DNA from 3 places in the Nonomuraea sp. NPDC004186 genome. Region 1 is predicted to be linked to each of the others. Evidence: riboswitches for the same ligand, from Rfam matches in the RefSeq annotation. Region 1 holds a riboswitch; each other region holds the start of a gene.
The links. Region 1 has a riboswitch for S-adenosylmethionine ahead of ACWEPL_RS19050 (GNAT family N-acetyltransferase). Riboswitches for the same ligand answer to the same signal wherever they lie in the genome.

Region 1 (3,241 bases):
TCGGGTGGCTCGAACCCACCACCGCCCGCCGGCCCACAGGAGCGGGCCCTCGCAGCCAAGCTGTCGATCATCCCGGCGAACGGCACGAAGAAGGTGCCCCCGGACGCCGGAGTCAGGGTCAAGGCCACCGACGGCAAGGTCACCAAGCTGACCGTCGCCGACGCCAAGGGGCATGAGGTCCGCGGAACCCTCGGCGCGGACGGGACGTGGCACCCCACGTGGCCGCTGCGGCCCTCGACCGCGTACACGGTGAGCGCGCAGGCGACCGGCAGGGACGGCAAGCCCGTCACCGCGCGGGCCACGTTCACCACGCTCAAGCCGAAGCGGGTGCTGGAGAGCGGCATGTCCCCGCTGGACGGCGAGAAGGTCGGCGTCGGCATGCCCGTCCAGCTCCTGCTGTCGCGCCCCGTGACCGCCAGGAGCGACCGGGCCGCGGTCGAGAGGTCGCTGGAGGTGCGGATGTCGAAGCCGGTCGAAGGCGCGTGGAGCTGGGTGAGCGACCGCGAGGTCCAGTTCAGGCCGCGCGAGTACTGGCCGGTCGGCGAGAAGGTCACGGTGGTCGCGCACCTGGCCGGGCTGCGGGCGGGCCGGGACCTGTGGGGCACCAGGGACCGCAGCCTGACGTTCACCGTCGGCGACGAGCACATCACCAAGATCCGCAACACCACCCACCGGGCGGTCGTGCGGGAGAACGGCAAGGTCGTCAAGGCCATCCCGGTCAGCCTGGGCAAGAAGGGCGACGAGAGCTGGTCCGGTGTCATGATCGCCCAGGAGAAGGCCGCGTCGACCCTCATGGACTCGGCCACCATCGGCAGGCCCGGCGAGTACTACGCCCATACCAAGTGGAATGTCAGGATGACCTACAGCGGCATGTTCTTCCATGCCGCGCCCTGGTCGACCGGCGCGCAGGGCAACAGCAACGTCAGCCATGGCTGCGTGAACGCCAGCATGGCCAACGCCCGCTGGTTCTACAACTTCACGCAGCGGGGAGACATCATCGAGGTCACGGGGACGTCGCGGAAGCTCGAGTTCGGCAACGGGCCGACGCCGTGGGCGAAGTCATGGGACGACTGGCTCGCGAGCAGCGCCCTCGGCAAGTCGATCAACGCCTGATGGGAGAAACCGCGTCGGTTTGATTGGGCGGACCCGCTTGCGCATTGACGGTGTCCGCCTGTGCAGGCATGATCTCGACTCGGTAGTTCATCCAGAGGATCTGAGGGACCTGGCCCTGTGACGGTCCGGCAACCTCCCCGGCGGGAAACCCGCGGGAAAGGTGCCAATGCCAGGAACGATGAGGGAGAGCTGATGAGCGTGCGGCTTGATGTTCCTGTCCTTTCCGGGGATCTGGTGCGGTTGGAGCCGCTGGCGATGCGACATGCGCCGGATCTCGCGGAGGCGGCCGAGGAGGATCGGTCGTCCTACGACTTCACGCTGGTGCCTCGCGCTCGCGAGATACCGGACTACCTGGCGGCCCAGCTCGTCCGCGACGGGCTGACCCCATTCGCGCAGGTTCGGCTCAGCGACGGCAAGGCGGTGGGCTGCACCGGCCTGTGGGATCCCCGCAGGTGGCCGGACCGGCCGGACCTGCGCGCGATCGAGATCGGCTTCACCTGGCTGGCCGCCTCGGCGCAGGGCACCGGGATCAATGCCGAGGCGAAGCTGTTGCTGCTGTCGTACGCGTTCGACGTGCTCGGCGTCGCCCGCGTCGACCTGAAGACCGACGCCCGCAACCACCGGTGCCGCCAGGCCTTGGAACGCCTCGGCATCCCCTTCGAGGGCGTGCTGCGCGCCTGGTCCATGTCGTGGGCGCGCGGCGAGGAGGGCAAGATCCGTGACTCGGCCATGTTCGCAGTGGTCGCCGAAGACTGGCCTACCGTCAAACCGGCACTGCAAGCCCGTCTCACCGCCGTGAGCTCCCGTTCGCCGGCCCTCTGAGAAGCTTCGGCTGGGTGCGGTGAGGCGCCCCTGAGCGTCTGAACACGGCCTGTCGGCAAGTTCGGCGCCCACCAACTTGGCCGCCCGGTGGCGGGACTCGACCCGTGCCTGACCCGTCACGCCGCCTTGTCACGGGATCCGGAGTGGACCCCGCGACACGAGGTTGACATCCCATCAAGCAGCGTCGAGCGCTGCGGTGATCTTGCGGGTCATCTCGGCCAGGGTAGGGCTGGGCCGACCCTGGTGGGTACGGGCGGCTGCTTCGAGGGCGACGCTGACGGTGCTGTGGAAGTTGTCGGCCTCGGCCGGATCCTGCTGCTTGAGCAGGTTCATGGACGCGGTCAGCGCCGGCAGCACCAGGTCGGCGAGGTCGGCGACGGACTTGCCGTACTTCACGCCCTTGGGCGCCTTGGTGAGCACGTGCCCGACCAGGCCGGTCGCGGAGGTCAGGGCGATGGAGCCTTCGGTGGCGACCTTGTGGGCCGAGCCGGCGGCTCCGGCGGCGGACATCAGGGAGACGGCGCCCCATGCAGCGGTCCGCAGGGTGAGCTTGTCCTGGTCGGAAAGGGTGATGGACATGGTGGCGTACTCCCTTGGCTCTGTTATGAAATGGGCTTCCACGAGAGGCGGGGGCGAGCTGGGCGTGCCCCGGTTCGCGCTCTGTGCATTCACTGTCGCCGACCGCTCTGATACCGGGCCGTTGGCGTGCTGACACAGCCGCTGACACCGACACAGCATCCGACCCGATCGCCCGGGACACTGCCTGCCGCGCTCCTGGCCCTCCTACGGGCGCAAGAAGGCCCAGACCGCGGAACGACGGCTCAAGGCTAGGAACAGGTGGACCGATCATGATCCGGCCTTCACCACGAAGCTTGGCGACCCGATCGCGCACACGGAGGACTGGAAGCGGTGGAAGTCCATCCTCAAGCAGGCCGACGTACGGGACCCCAAGTCAACAATGCCGTCCTCATCGAGCAAGGCGTTCAGGAAATCCTCGGCCACACCCGTGTGACCACCACCGGGCGCGCCACCCCCACGTAGCAACCCTCCAGATGAAAGACACCCTCTGGGGTCTCCCTGATCAGTGCCGGTTAAGGTCCTCGATCGCCAGCACGACGGCTGTGATGAGAAACCCCAGCCCCACGCCCACCAGCGCGATCACCGCCGTGGTCGCATCGCCCCCTGTTCCGGTGAGAACGACCCAGCCGGCCACAACGAGGAACAACCAGCCGAGAAGGACGAGACCACGAGCACCACTACGACGAGTTCCGCTGCTGCGCTTCAACGACCATCCTTCGGTTGGGTG
Region 2 (3,241 bases), on a different contig from region 1:
GCACGGCGGGCCGGATGGCCAGGGCTCGGGCGAGGGCGACCCGCTGCTGCTGCCCGCCGGACAGCTGGCGGGGCCGCCGCCCGGCGTACCCCTCCAGGCCGACCAGGCTCAGCGCCTCCCGCACCCGCTCGTCCCGCTCCCGCCGGTCGAGCCTGCGCACGCGCAGCCCGTACGCCACGTTGGCGGCCACGGTCATGTGCGGGAAGAGCGCGTAGTTCTGGAACACCATGCCCAGACCCCGCCGGTACGGGGGCCGCCGGGTCACGTCGGAGCCGTCGATCACGATCCGCCCGGCCGTGGGCTGGACGAACCCGGCGACGCAGTTGAGCAGCGTCGTCTTGCCGCAGCCGCTGGGCCCGAGGATCGACAGGAACTCGCCCTTGCGGATCGACAGCCGGTCCAGGTCGAGCACGCGCGCGCCGTCGTACCCGGCGGCGAGCCCCTCGATCTCGACGTGCCCGCCGCCTTCTTCCGGGGTCAGCCGAAGATCTGGTTCCACCGCTGCTGCCATTCGTTCAGCTTCGGGGTGGCGACCGCGTAGTCCACCCAGATGAACTTCTTGAAGACGTCGGGACCGTGCTTCACCTTCTGCTCGAACGGCTCGCTGTAGGAGATCGAGTCGTTGCCCGCGGCGTACCAGGTGCCCTCGGCGAACGGCTTCTGGTTCTGCGCGGCCGTCAGGTGGTCGAGGAACTTGTTCGCCAGGTCGCTCTTCTGCGTTCCCGCGGCGATGAAATACGAGGTCAGCGCGCCGACGGGGCCGGACTTGGGGTAGGTGAAGCCGATCGGGGAGCCGGCCTGGGCCATGGCGAAGGCGCGGCCGTCCCAGAAGGGCATGATCCAGGCGTCGCCGTTCTCGATGACGGTGGCGGCGTTGCCCGCGTTGGCGGGGAAGGAGGACACGCAGCCCTTCAGCGTCGCGAGCTTGTCGAACGCCTTGTCCACGGCGGCCGGATCGGACAGCGTGCCGCCCTGGGAGGTGACCAGGGCCGAGAAGAACTCCAGGCCGGGGTTGTAGGTGAGCGGCGGGAGGGCGACGTGGCCGCAGTACTGCTTGTCGAAGATGTCCGCCCAGTCCGCGGGCGGCGTCTTGATCTTGTCGGTGCGGTAGAGGAGACCGGTGGAGCCGGTGGTCAGCGGCACTCCGTACTGCTTGCCGTCGTACGCGGACTTGCCGGCGAGCACCGGGTCCAGCTCCTTGAAGTGCGCCAGCCCGTCGGTGGCCAGCGGCTGGAGCAGCCCGGCGGAGGCCGCGGGCAGCGACGCGTCCGGGGTGAACGCGATGACGTCGAACGGCGGGTTCTTGCCGCCGGCCGCGCGCAGCTTGGTGAGCCATTCGGCGTTCGCGCCGTAGACGAGGTTCACCTTGGCGCCGGTGTCGCGTTCGAACGGCTCCACGAACGACTTCTTGAACAGCTCTCCCCACGCGCCCGCGAACGCGGTCACCGTGAGCTCCTGCTTCGCCGCGCCGCCGGTGCCCGTGGAGCCGCCGGTGGAACCACCCGTGTCGACGCCGCCGCAGGCCGTGACCGCCAGCGCGACCACCATGCCCAGTCCCGCGAGGCGCGTGAATCCGCCCTTCATCTTTCCCTTTCCTTTTCGAGCAGCCGGCCAAGGGCACAGGGCAGCACGACTCGACATCCGCGCTTGCCGCCAGGAGCACCATTCGGCTCGACGACCGTGTCATCACCCGGGGCACCCCGCCGCGGTGGGAGGGTTGCCGTCCAGCAAGCCGGGGCTTCGCACTGGACTCGTGACATAAGCGACTGTATCAGTAGGATTTACCTGGATATGGCACAGGGTGATGGTTAGTGGCTTTTGTCTCTTTTGTGCGAGGGGGTGCTCAGCCGTTGACCAGGGCGTCGCCGAGGGGCGTGCGCGCGTACAGGACGCCGCGGCCGACGCGGGTGCCCGCGATCAGGCCCGTCCTGCGCAGCGCCGCCAGATGGCCGCCGGTGGTGCCCAGGCTCTGCCCGAGCAGGGCCGCGAGCTGGGTGGTGGTGGCGGGCTCGGCCAGCTCGGCGAGGATGCGGGCGCGGCTGCGGCCGATCAGGGCCGACAGGTCGGCGTCGGCCGCGGCGGGCACGGCCGCGGTGCCCCTCGCGGGGTAGATCATCGCGTACGGCCAGGCGTCCTCCAGATAGGCGCCGACGCCGGTCGTGAACGCCGACGGCAGGAAGAGCAGCCCCTTGCCGCCGAGCCGGCGCAGCCCGTGGAGGCTGGTCAGCTCGACCTCGATCTGCCCCCGGGGTCGCCAGTGGACCTGCGGGCTGAGGTCCTCCAGCGCCGCCGCCCAGCCGTAGGCCGCCAGCCGTCCCGCCCGATGGGCGACGTCGCGCTGCAGGATCGCGCGGAAGCGCGGCCAGTCGTGGGAGACGATCTCCGTCCAGAGCGCCTCGTACGCGTCGGCGAACCGCTCCACCACCCGCGCTCCCGCCAGCAGCTCCCTCACCCCGCCCGCCGCCGGCCGCCCGGCGAGCGCCCGGGCGATCTCCGCGTGCGCCTGCTCCATAGGCGTCCTGCGCATGGCGGCCAGCTCCGCCTCGAACGGCACGTCCACCGCCGTCGGCGGCGGGGCGATGAAGGCGACGTTCGTGCCGCGCCGGTTGCCGCTGATCGCGTCCGCGGCCCGCAGCACGGGGTGCGCGCGTTCGAGCTCGCGGTACGTGCCCCGCCACCGAGCGGCCCACCGGCCGTGCACGCCCGCCTCCAGCCGGCCCGCCAGCACCCACTGCGCGTGCATGGTCTCGATCAGCGGCGAGATCGCGAACCTGGTGGCCACCAGGTCCTGCGGGGTGACCTCGATTCTTACGGGCACCTTTCGGTTATATCCGAAAGAGTCGCCGGCTCGCCGGTCCGGTCCGCACCATCGTGGACGTGAATGGGGCGACGTTCGGCGAGGTGTTCGCCGTCAAGGAGTTCCGGGTCCTGTTCGGCAGCTTCGCGCTGCTGGTCGGCGGGGACTCGATCAAGATGCTGGCCCTGTCCGTGCTGGTCTATGCGCGGACCGGCTCGGCCGGCCTGTCGGCCGCCGCGTACATGGCCGGCTGGCTGCCGTTCATCGTGGGCGGGCTGTTGCTGCTCTCGCTGGCCGACCGGTTGCCGCCGCGGGCGCTGATGGTGACCGGCGAGGTGGTCAGGGCGGTGACGTGTCTGCTGCTGGCCTTCGCGGAGCTGCCGGTCTGGGCGATGCTGGCGCTGGTGCTGGTCACTGGGCTGTTCACGCCGGTCTTCTTCGCCG
Region 3 (3,241 bases), on a different contig from region 1:
GAGGATCAGGGGGTCCCAGTCCTCGGTGCCGTACTCGTCCTCGATCTCCTGCGCGCAGCGAAGCACCGACGCGGTGTATTCGCGGTATTCGGGCAGGTCGTGCCGGCTCGGGTAGGCGAACGCCAGGTGCACCACCTTGCCGTGCCACTCCGGGTGCGCGGCGAGGAACTCGCGGTAGGCCACCAGGCCGCGCACGATGTTCTTCGACAGCTCGGTGCGGTCGATGCGGACGATCAGCCGGCGGTCGCCCACCTGCTCCCTGAGCGCGGTCATGTGCGACTCGACGTCGGGCTCGACGGCGCGCTCCCACAGCGCGGCGCCGTCCACGCCGAGGCTGTGCACGCCGATGCGGGTGGTCCGGCCCTCGTGGGTGACGCTGCGGCCCACGCGGTCGACCTCCGCGCCCAGCAGCGCCTCGCAGCAGTCCATGAACGCCTGCGCCCACCTGTCGGCCAGGAACCCGGCGTGATCGGCCCCCAGGATGCCCTCCAGGACCTCTCCGACCACCTCGTCGGGCAGCAGCGAGAAGTATTCGGGGGGCGCCCACGGGGTGTGGCTGAAGTGGGCGATGCGCAGGTCCGGCCGCTCGGCGCGGAGCATCGCCGGGGTCAGCGTCAGGTGGTAGTCCTGCACCATGACGCGGGCGCCGTGGCCGGCCTCCTCGGCCAGCGCCAGCGCGAACGCGCCGTTGTAGTCGCGGTAGGACTCCCACTCGCGCTCGAACCTCGTGCCGAAGTTGGGTGAGTTGGGGATGTCGTAGAGCAGGTGGTTGACGAACCACAGGGTGGAGTTGGCCACGGCGTTGTAGGCGCGGTGGAAGGTGGCGGGCGGGATGTCGAGCATGCGCACCGGACCCGTGTCGTAGCCGGCGTGGTCGATCCGGCCGCCGGGCACCAGGCGCACGGCGCTGCGGTCGCCGTCGGACAGCGCCGCGCACACCCACAGCATGCCGTCCTTCCTGGCCACCTCGGACAGTGCCGAAACCAGGCCGCCGCCACCGCGTTTCATGGTCAGCTCGCCGTCGTCCGAGACGGTAAAGGAAACGGGTCCTCTGTTGGAGGCCACCAGGACGCTGTTCATCTACGCTCCCTTCGCCCATAGGATCCCAGCTATGGCGCTAGATGAGCTAACCGAGGAACTCGCCCGCTCGGCCGCAGGAGGAGATCATCGCGCACTTGGCGAGCTCCTGGCGCGGATCGAGCCCGATGTGATGCGACACTGCGCCCGGATCCTCCCCTATCACCAGGATGCCGAGGAAGCCTCGCAGGACACGTTGCTGGCCGTGGCGCGCAACATCGGCCGGTTCGAGGGCCGGGCGCGGTTCAGCACCTGGCTGCACATCGTGACGGCCAACTGCGCGCGCACCACGTACAGGTCGCTCAAACGCCGCGCGGCCGAGCAGACCTCGGACGAGCTGCCCACGCAGAAGCCCGACGTGGCGCGGGTGAGCGTGATCGCGGGCTCGCGCCTCGACCTGCTCGACGCCATGGAGGCGCTGGAGGCCGACAAGCCCGACCTGGCGCAGGCGCTGGTGCTGCGCGACATCGTCCAGCTCGACTACAACGAGGTGGCCGAGCAGCTCGGCATCCCCCTGGGCACCGCCAAGTCGCGCATTCACCAGGCGCGCAAATACGTGCAGGGAGTGCTGGGTGATGATTATCGCTGAGACGCCACGTCTCGCATCTTGAGACGGGTGGCCATTTGGGCCCCATGGACGGGTAGAGTCCTTTTCAACAACTGAATATTGCTCATCCAGAGGGGTGGAGGGACCGGCCCTGCGAAGCCCCGGCAACCCTCCCGGTTTGAGACTCGCGACAGGGCGAGGCCGACCGGGACAAGGTGCCAATTCCGGTCTGCGGTCAAGGTGGCCGCAGGCGAAGATGAGGGAAGGCCTCGCTTCATGTCGCTCGACTTTGGTCCTGCTGTCGGTCTGTCCTGCCGTGAGTGCGGCACGCGCTACCCGCTCGGTCCGAGCTTCGCGTGTCTGGAGTGTTTCGGGCCGCTCGAAGCGGCCTATTCCTTCGGTACCGTGACCCGCTCCGACATCGAGTCGGGCCCCGCCAACATCTGGCGTTACCGGTCGCTGCTCCCGGTTCCGGTTGACGTCGCCAGTAAGCCGAATATGAACCCCGGCTGGACCAAACTGGTCAAGGCCGGAAACCTCGGACGCGCACTCGGTCTCAAGAACCTGTACGTGAAGGACGACTCGGGCAACCCCACCCATTCCTTCAAGGACCGGGTCGTCGCCATCGCCGTCGAGGCGGCGCGTAACTTCGGCTTCCACACCCTTTCCTGCTCCTCCACGGGCAACCTCGCGGGCGCGGTCACCGCGGCGGCGGCGCGCGCCGGGCTCGAGGCGTGCGTGTTCATCCCGGCCAACCTCGAAGCGGCCAAGATCGCCATGGCTCGCGTGTTCGGCGGCAAGCTGATCGGGATCGACGGCACCTATGACGAGGTCAACCGGTTCTGCTCCGAGCTGATCGGCGACCCGCTGGGTGACAAGTGGGGGTTCGTCAACGTCAACCTGCGGCCCTACTACGCCGAGGGCTCCAAGACGCTCGCGTACGAGATCGCCGAGCAGCTCGGGTGGCGGTTGCCCGAGCAGATCGTCATCCCCATCGCCTCCGGCTCGCAGCTCACCAAGATCGACAAGGGCTTCCGCGAGCTGGTGCAGCTGGGGCTGGTCGAGGACACGCCGTACAAGATCTTCGGGGCGCAGGCGGCCGGGTGCTCGCCGGTCTCCACCGCGTACAAGGCGGGGCACGACGTCGTGCAGCCGGTCAAGCCCGACACCATCGCCAAGTCGCTGGCCATCGGCAACCCGGCCGACGGGCCGTACGTGCTCGACATCGCCCGGCGCACCGGCGGGGCCGTCGAGGACGTCACGGACGCCGAGATCGTGGCCGCGATCAAGCTCCTGGCCTCGACGGAGGGCGTCTTCGCCGAGACCGCGGGAGGGGTGACCGTGGGCGTGCTGAAGAAGCTCGCCGAGAGCGGGCGGCTCGACCCCGAGGCCGAGACCGTGGTCCTCAACACCGGCGACGGGCTCAAGACGCTCGACGCGATCAGCGACGACGCCCAGCCCACGGCCGTGATCCGGCCCTCCCTCGACGCGTTCCGCGCGACTGTCTGACAACCAGGAAAGGCGAGTTAAACCATGAGCGTTTCGGTGCGGATTCCCACCATTCTGCGCACCTACACCGGGGGCAACGCCGAAGTCAGTGGCGAGGGCGCGACTCTT

Region 2: linked by a shared signal. The riboswitch ahead of ACWEPL_RS47635 (ABC transporter substrate-binding protein) and the one ahead of ACWEPL_RS19050 (GNAT family N-acetyltransferase) in region 1 are both predicted to bind S-adenosylmethionine.
Region 3: linked by a shared signal. The riboswitch ahead of thrC (threonine synthase) and the one ahead of ACWEPL_RS19050 (GNAT family N-acetyltransferase) in region 1 are both predicted to bind S-adenosylmethionine.

The regions. Positions count from the first base shown of each region.
Region 1 covers NZ_JBSGFQ010000020.1:136,392-139,632, forward strand. The annotation lists gene ACWEPL_RS19045 (L,D-transpeptidase) at 1-1,113, shown strand, start outside; SAM riboswitch class I at 1,198-1,298, shown strand; gene ACWEPL_RS19050 (GNAT family N-acetyltransferase) at 1,306-1,935, shown strand; gene ACWEPL_RS19055 (hypothetical protein) at 2,110-2,514, opposite strand; gene ACWEPL_RS19060 (hypothetical protein) at 3,017-3,220, opposite strand.
Region 2 covers NZ_JBSGFQ010000091.1:7,195-10,435, reverse strand. The annotation lists gene ACWEPL_RS47640 (ABC transporter ATP-binding protein) at 1-499, opposite strand, end outside; gene ACWEPL_RS47635 (ABC transporter substrate-binding protein) at 478-1,584, opposite strand; SAM riboswitch class IV at 1,639-1,759, opposite strand; gene ACWEPL_RS47630 (helix-turn-helix domain-containing protein) at 1,844-2,818, opposite strand; gene ACWEPL_RS47625 (MFS transporter) at 2,878-3,241, shown strand, end outside.
Region 3 covers NZ_JBSGFQ010000128.1:28,647-31,887, forward strand. The annotation lists gene ACWEPL_RS54925 (alpha,alpha-trehalose-phosphate synthase (UDP-forming)) at 1-1,080, opposite strand, end outside; gene ACWEPL_RS54930 (RNA polymerase sigma factor) at 1,112-1,666, shown strand; SAM riboswitch class I at 1,746-1,887, shown strand; gene thrC (threonine synthase) at 1,901-3,133, shown strand; gene ACWEPL_RS54940 (MoaD/ThiS family protein) at 3,158-3,241, shown strand, end outside.